One region of the Phytobacter sp. genome, then DNA from elsewhere that is predicted to be linked to it. Evidence: predicted binding sites of a transcription regulator. Region 1 holds the regulator's gene; the other holds the start of a gene.

Region 1 (4,216 bases):
CGCTGGAAGCGCTCATTCTGAATACAGAAGGTGGTATTTTTAACAATGCAGCTCAAGTCTGGAATCACACGTTTTACTGGCATTGTCTGGCACCCAACGCAGGCGGGGAGCCTTCAGGCAAGGTGGCAACAGCTATAGCACAAGCGTTCGGAAGCTTTGCGGATTTCAAAGCACAGTTTACTGATGCAGCAGTGAAAAACTTTGGTTCAGGCTGGACCTGGCTGGTCAAAAACGCAGAAGGCAAACTGGCAATTGTTTCAACATCCAATGCTGGTACGCCGCTGACGACAGGCGCCACTCCGCTCTTAACTGTTGATGTCTGGGAACACGCTTATTACATCGACTATCGTAATGCTCGTCCGAATTATCTGGAGCATTTCTGGGCATTGGTGAACTGGGAATTTGTTGCGAAGAATCTCGTGGCATAAGGTGCAGGAGGGGAAACCCTCCTGCTTTTTTATTATTCCGCTGTCGCGCAGGCTGTCCGGGCAACGCCACGACCAGACAGCAATACCAACATCAGTGCCAGTGCGGCAATCACCGCTCCCGTAAACGGGACGAAGACATAACCCAGTCCACCCGAGATCACCGCTCCGCCCGCAGCTGCCCCCAGAGCATTCCCCAAATTAAACGCCCCGATATTGACGGAAGAAGAAAGTCCTGGCGCTTCGTGTGCAACACGCATTACTCGCATTTGCAGTGGTGGAACGATCGCGAAGGTCGCGGCTCCCCAGACCACCATGCTGATTGCTGCGCCAAATTCACTGCGTGCAAGCCAGGGAATTGCAACCATAATTGCGATAAGCAACAGCAGGAAGCCTTTGAGGGTGCCGGTCACTGAGCGGTCAGCCAACTTCCCACCGAGATAATTGCCCAGCGAGAAGCCCACGCCAATCAGCACCAGCATCGCGGTGATAAATGCAGGTCCAGCATCCGCAATACTGTGCAGCACCGGTGAGATATAGGTGTAGAGCGTAAACATCGCACCAGCGCCCAGCACGGTCGTGAGCAGAGCCGAAACAACCTGTGGACGCATCAGTACCGTAAGCTCTTTGCGTACATCGGGACGCTCCCCTGCACTGCCTTTTGGCAATGAAAGATAGAGACTTACCATAGCGATGATGCCGAGACCTGCGGTGGCCAGGAAGGACATACGCCAGCCGATGGTTTCACCCAACCAGGTCGCGGCCGGCACCCCACCGATATTCGCAATGGTTAACCCCATGAACATCGTTGCGACCGCACTGGCCTGTTTCTCTTTCGCCACTACACTTGCAGCGACCACCGAGCCTAAACCAAAGAAGGCTCCATGGTTAAGGCTGGTGATGATGCGCGACAGCATCAGGGTAGTGTAATCAGGCGAAATGGCCGACAACACGTTTCCAAGTGTGAAGATTGCCATCAGAAAGATCAGTGCATTGCGACGTGCGCGGTGAGAAAGCATTAACGTCATTAACGGCGCCCCTACCATAACGCCAATCGCGTAGGCGCTTATCAGCATTCCCGCCGCCGGAATCGATACATCGACACCGCGAGCAATAACGGGCAGTAACCCCATCGGCGAGAATTCGGTGGTACCAATGCCGAAAGCGCCAATCGCCAGGGCAAGCAGTGGATAATTAATTTTCATGATTTATTGACTCCGGAAATGCCGTGTCGCCGGGCGACACCGTCACAGAAGCCAAAAGTATGACATCAATCACAAAAAACAGAAGTGAGCGATTTGCGAAAAGATTATTGCGAAAAACGGGAGAATGGGAGGGAACGTCGAGGGAGAATACTCTCCCTCGTGGTAAATCAATGCAGAACCGCAGTCAGTGCACCCGCAACAATGAGGGCAAGCACAATCACGGTGGTCACTAAAGAAAACTTCAGGTCGGTACTCATCAATTTTTCTCCTTTCTTATTTCCCCACAAAAAGTGAGATAGCGCATTTTTGCATAAATAAACGTAAAAATCTTGCAGGAATTAGATTGATATACGTTTTAGCTCTTCCCCTTTTGGCCAAGATAAGACAAAATTCGACGCTAAATTTATTAGCGTACCGGCCATCGACTCCCCTCCTGACGTCCAGTGTCTTTTTCCCGGCGTAATACAGTGCATCGCGCGGTGAAAGGGTGAAGGCAGGCAAACGTTTACCTTTTGTATTTTCAGGAGCTTATGATATGGCATGGAGTGACATCTGATGGCAACGATCAAAGACGTAGCGAAGCGAGCAAACGTTTCCACCACAACCGTATCACATGTAATTAACAAGACGCGTTTCGTCGCTGAAGAGACGCGTAATGCTGTGTGGGCGGCAATCAAAGAGTTGCACTATTCGCCGAGCGCCGTTGCCCGTAGTCTGAAGGTTAATCACACCAAATCTATTGGCTTACTGGCTACCAGCAGCGAAGCCGCTTATTTTGCAGAAATCATTGAAGCCGTTGAAAAAAACTGTTTCCAGAAGGGCTACACCCTGATTTTGGGTAATGCCTGGAACAATTTCGAAAAACAGGGCGCTTACCTGTCAATGATGGCGCAAAAACGCGTCGATGGCCTGTTGGTAATGTGTTCGGAATACCCAGAATCTCTGCTGAACATGCTGGAAGAGTACCGCCACATTCCTATGGTAGTAATGGACTGGGGCGAAGCAAAAGCCGATTTTACTGACACGGTTATCGATAATGCCTTTGAAGGTGGCTATATGGCTGGGCGGTATCTGGTTGAACGTGGTCATCGTGACATCGGTGTGATCCCTGGTGCACTTGAGCGCAACACCGGTGCCGGACGTCTTGCTGGCTTTATGAAAGCAATGGAAGAAGCGCACATCAGCGTGCCAGAAAACTGGATTGTACAGGGTGATTTTGAGCCGGAGTCTGGCTATCGCGCAATGCAGCAGATCCTCGCCCAGTCTCCGCGTCCAACGGCTATTTTCTGCGGCGGCGATATTATGGCTATGGGCGCACTCTGTGCTGCAGACGAAATGGGGCTGCGCGTTCCGCAGGACATTTCCCTGATTGGTTACGATAACGTGCGCAACTCCCGTTTCTTTACTCCGGCTCTGACGACCATTCATCAGCCGAAAGATTCTCTGGGTGAAACCGCATTCAACATGTTGCTGGATCGTATCGTCAACAAGCGTGAAGTATCACAATCGATTGAGGTTCATCCGCGTTTGATTGAACGCCGTTCGGTAGCCGACGGTCCATTCCGCGACTACCGTCGTTAATTCCTGCAGTGGGAGCGGGTCAATCCTGTTCCCACAGCCATTCACGGTTCAACGTTTCACTGTCTCCTAAATAACTCAACAACCAGTTTAATGCTGGTGAAGCCTCATTCTGTTGCCACGTCAGGCAGCATGCGGCATCGGGAAACGGGTTTTCCAGCGCCAACGCCACCCACTCTCCCTTGTCCAGCCAGGGGCGCGCAAAGTGCGCAGGTACCATTCCCACGCATAATCCCGCAGAGAGGCAGGCAGCAGAAGATTCCCAGTCGGGTGCCACCACTCGTTTCTGGTTATCCAGCAACCAGGTAATACGCTTTGGCAGTGAACGGGACGTATCTTCCCGGACAAGAGAAGGCCAGTTGCGCAACGTTTCATCGCTAAGAGGGCCCGCCATTTTGGCAAGCGGATGATGGCACGCGACGACGCATTTCCAGCTCAGCATGCCCATATCCCGAAATGCATACCGCCCCCCCACGGGGATTGCTTGCGTGGCCCCTATTGCCAGTTCAACGCGCCCATCCGCCAGTGCATCCCAGACGCCATTAAACACCTCCTGGAAGACAATCAATTCAACATCACTGAAGTGGCGATAAAAATCGACAATCATCTGCCGGGTTCGCTCCGGCTTAACGATATTGTCCACGGCGATAGCTAGCTGACCACGCCAGCCATTGGCAATTTGTTGGCACTGTTGACGGGTGATCTGCATTTTTTTGATAACAGAACGCCCTTCTTTCAAAAAAAGCGCCCCAGCGGGTGTCAGTTCAACGTCACGATGACGGCGTTGAAAGAGCTCGACTGCCAACCACTCCTCCAGTTGCCGCACGGTATAACTGACAGCAGAAGGCACCCGGTGCAGCTCCTGAGCTGCACCACTAAAACTGCCATTACGCGCCACCGCATCTACCACTTCAAGAGAATATTCTGACCACATGTTGTGCCTGCAAAAATTTTGAAACCAGTGCGCAAATATTAGCGTTTCACAACGAGAGTTTCACTCCCTAGACT
Region 2 (4,216 bases), on a different contig from region 1:
GGGTGAGGGGAAGATTGGCACCCTCACCCCTGCCCTCTCCCAAAGGGAGAGGGGGATTGACAATTATTCGTCTTCTAACAGCGCCTGGTATTCTGTTGCGCTCAGCAGCGCATCAGCTTCCGCTTCGTCACTGGCTTTGATTTTGAAAATCCAGCCTTCGCCGTACGGTTCGCTGTTCACTTGCTCCGGGGAGTCGCTCAGCGTTTCGTTGACGGCAACAATTTCACCACCGATTGGTGCGTAGATGTCGGAAGCCGCTTTTACCGATTCGGCAACGGCACAGTCATCACCAGCGGCGACAACCGAACCCACTTCAGGCAGATCGACAAACACCATATCGCCCAGCAGTTCCTGCGCGTGTTCGGTGATTCCGACGGTGTAAGAACCATCGGCCTCTTTGCGCAGCCACTCATGTTCTTTACTGTATTTCAGTTCTGCAGGTACGTTGCTCATCACTAAATCTCCAAATAAGAATAAATCACGCGACGGCTTTGCCAGCGCGTACAAAAACAGGTTTCGTCACTTTTACCGGCATTTCACGGTTACGGATCTGGACGATTGCCGTATCACCGATCCCTGCCGGAACGCGTGCCAGTGCAATACTGTAGCCAAGCGTAGGAGAGAAAGTACCGCTGGTGATCACACCTTCTTGTGGGTTGCCGTGGACATCCGTAAAACGTACCGGGAGTTCATTGCGCAGCACGCCTTTTTCGGTCATTACCAGACCGACCAGCTGTTCCGTGCCCTTCTCACGCTGGGCTTCAAGTGCTTCACGCCCAATGAAATCACGATCGGCGGGTTCCCAGGCGATGGTCCAGCCCATATTAGCGGCCAGCGGAGAAACGCCTTCATCCATCTCCTGACCGTATAAATTCATGCCGGCTTCCAGACGTAATGTGTCGCGAGCCCCCAGACCACACGGCTTAACGCCGGCAGCGACTAATGCCTGCCAGAAATCAGCCGCTTTCTCACTCGGCAGCGCGATTTCATATCCCGCTTCACCGGTATACCCGGTAGTCGCAATAAACAGGTCGCCGGATTCAACGCCAAAGAACGGCTTCATGCCTTCTACCGCCTGGCGCTGTTCATCGGTGAACAAGGTAGCGGCTTTGGCTTGGGCATTCGGCCCCTGGACCGCAATCAGCGACAGGTCGTCACGCACGGTGATGTCGATGGCGAAAGGTTCAGCGTGTTGGGAAATCCAGGAGAGGTCTTTTTCGCGAGTGGCGGAGTTTACAACGAGGCGGAAGAAGTCTTCGGTGAAGTAGTAGACGATGAGGTCATCAATCACACCACCGGAGGCATTGAGCATGCCGCTGTACAGCGCTTTACCCGGTTTGGTGAGTTTCGCGACGTCGTTTGCCAACAGATAACGCAAAAACTCCCGGGTACGGCTGCCGCGCAGATCGACAATCGTCATGTGCGAAACATCGAACATACCGGCATCGGTTCGCACCGCATGGTGCTCATCGATTTGCGAGCCATAGTGCAGTGGCATCATCCAGCCGTGGAAATCCACCATGCGGGCACCGCACAGCGTGTGTTGTTCATACAAAGGAGTCTGCTGAGCCATTTTTTCCTCGTCGAATAAGCGGGAAATTACGTTTTCTGTCGATGAAAAATTCACCTTCCGACAGTGCATCAACACCGATCCCGGCTGTCGACGCAAACGTTCACTTTCGCCTGAACTTATCACCGAAAGCGGCGCTTAACCATAAGAGAAAATGGGTCATCACATTAGCTTATGACCGTTTTCACCAAAAACACCTACAGAGCATTAATCCACGTAGAAAAGGAGAAGCAGCACAAACAAAACATCCCCAGCAGGATAAAGCCCCAAAATGCAGTTAATCCCTCTGCAAAAGAGATAGTTTTCCCGATACTAAAAAAACGAGAGATGAGAAAATCTAATCCGAAAAATACGGTGAAATTAGAATTTCTCAAATGAGGCGCTGCGGTCCCTTCCCGTCAATAGGAAGGGAAATGTGACGGAGTTAACGTAACCACTCCGGAAGGGAGTTTAAGCCCATGGCCTGACGTAACAGCTGTGGTTTAACGCCAGGAAGGGTGTCGGCCAGTTTGAGGCCAATGTCGCGCAGGAGCTTCTTCGCCGGATGGGTCCCGGTGAAGAGTTCACGGAAACCTTGCATCCCCGCCAGCATCATTGCCGCACTATGTTTACGGCTGCGCTCATAGCGACGCAGATACATATGTTGGCCGATGTCTTTTCCCTGGCTGTGCAGACGACGCAGCTCAGTAATCAGCTCCGCCGCATCCATAAAGCCGAGGTTAACCCCCTGCCCGGCAAGCGGATGGATGGTGTGCGCGGCATCACCCACCAGCGCCAGGCGGTGACCGGCAAACTGACGCGCATAGCGCCCGGTCAGCGGGTAAAGCTGACGTTCGCTTTCAACGCTGCACAACCCAAGGCGGTTATCAAACGCAACGCAAAGCGCCTGGTTGAACTCTTCATCACTGAGTTTCTGCATCCGATCGGCCTGTTCCGGCGGAAGGGACCAGACAATCGAGCAGAGATGCGGGTCAGCCAGCGGTAAAAAGGCCAGAATACTGTCGTCGTGGAAAGCCTGACGTGCGACCGCCTGATGGGGTTCCGCGGTACGAATAGTCGCCACCAGCGCATGGTGCCCGTAGTCCCAGAAGGTGAGCGGAATATCCGCCTTGTTACGCAACCAGGAATTCGCACCGTCTGCCCCTACTACCAGCCGGGCGGTCAGCATGCTGCCGTCCTGCAGGGTAATGAAGGCTTCATTCTCGCCCCATGCCACCTGTTGCAACGCCGCCGGAACGGTGAGCGTCACATCGGAACACTGCTGAACTTTTTCCCACAGCGCCTGCTGAATAACGCCGTTTTCGACGATATGCCCAAGATGGCTGTAGCCCAGACTGGCATCGTCAAAGACAATGCGACCAAAACTGTCTTTATCCCACACTTCCATCCCATGGTAACAACTCACGCGACGTGCGGTGATGGAGGACCAGACTCCGAGGCGGGCGAGCAGTTTTTCGCTGGCTGCGTTAATGGCAGAAACGCGAAGCTGCGGTGCGGCGTCATTGCGCACCAGTGCAGGAACCTGCTGTTCAAGCACAGCGACGCGCAGTCCACTGCCCTGCAATCCACACGCCAGTGCCAGCCCGACCATACCGCCGCCAACAATTGCCACATCAACACTTTGCACAGATTGCTCCTGAAGCCTGAATCAGGCCTTAACGCGCCACCCAACCCAGGGTGCGCTGCGCCAGCGCATCACGCGCCGGGGTAAATAATTCCATTGCCATCAGTCCGGCGTTACGCCCGACAACCAGCGGCGCCCAACGGTTGGCAAACAAGTGAACTAATCCGTCCGTCACGCCAATCGTCGCTTGCTTATCCGCATGACGACGATCGCGATAGCGAGTCAGAACCGAATAGCCGCCCACATCGCTTTGCGCAAACCAGGCTTCTGCCACGGTTTCAGCAAGGCTCATCACATCACGCATGCCAAGGTTAAAACCCTGTCCGGCAATAGGGTGCAGCGTTTGTGCAGCATTGCCCACCAGCACGGTGCGATGTGAAATGGGAGATGACGCAGTGGTTAACGCCAGTGGATAAGCGCTGCGCGTACCCGCATGGACGATTTTGCCCAGTCGCCAGCCAAAGGCCTTTTGCAACGCATGGCAAAATTTCTCATCGCTCCAGCTCAACACTGCGTCCTGTTTTTCCAACGGATGACACCAGACCAGCGAACAACGGCCCTGAGACATAGGTAACATTGCCAGCGGACCATAAGAGGTAAAGCGCTCGAAAGCACGCCCCTGATGCGCCACTGCCGTGGTGACATTGGCGATAATGGCGGCCTGTTGATAAGGCGATTGTTGCCAGTTAATCCCGCACTGCGCACCGAGAGCGGAACGCGAGCCGTCAGCTGCCACCAGCAAACTGCCGTGAATCACCTCACCGCTATCCAGCGTCACGCTGACCTGCTGTTCAGTGCGGGTAAAACTGCTCACCCGTGCCGGGCAATGTAACGTCACACCTGGCGCTTTTTGCAGGAGAGCAAACAGCGTGTGTCCGACATCGTGCAGCTCAACGACCTGACCAAGCGCGTCAATCCGGTAATCTTCTGCACTAAGGGTAACAAAGCCCGCATGGCCACGATCGCTGACATGGACGGTGGTAATCGGCGTGGCGTTTTTCGCAATATGCGGCCAGATACCA

The links. The regulator PurR, encoded in region 1, represses purine synthesis genes. The targets are predictions, from matches to a motif close to CANGCAAACGTTTGCNTG.
Region 2: gcvT (glycine cleavage system aminomethyltransferase GcvT) is a predicted target of PurR. The motif match lies at 1,663-1,680, and genes of this name have one in related genera.

Annotation. Positions count from the first base shown of each region.
Region 1 covers NZ_JCACPZ010000004.1:37,128-41,343, forward strand. Annotated here, with positions in the region: gene sodB (superoxide dismutase [Fe]) at 1-428, shown strand, start outside; gene AC5JPW_RS03975 (MFS transporter) at 461-1,630, opposite strand; gene cydH (cytochrome bd-I oxidase subunit CydH) at 1,798-1,887, opposite strand; gene purR (HTH-type transcriptional repressor PurR) at 2,186-3,211, shown strand; gene punR (DNA-binding transcriptional activator PunR) at 3,231-4,142, opposite strand.
Region 2 covers NZ_JCACPZ010000008.1:981,008-985,223, forward strand. Annotated here, with positions in the region: gene gcvH (glycine cleavage system protein GcvH) at 64-453, opposite strand; gene gcvT (glycine cleavage system aminomethyltransferase GcvT) at 479-1,573, opposite strand; gene ubiI (FAD-dependent 2-octaprenylphenol hydroxylase) at 1,995-3,197, opposite strand; gene ubiH (2-octaprenyl-6-methoxyphenyl hydroxylase) at 3,226-4,216, opposite strand, start outside.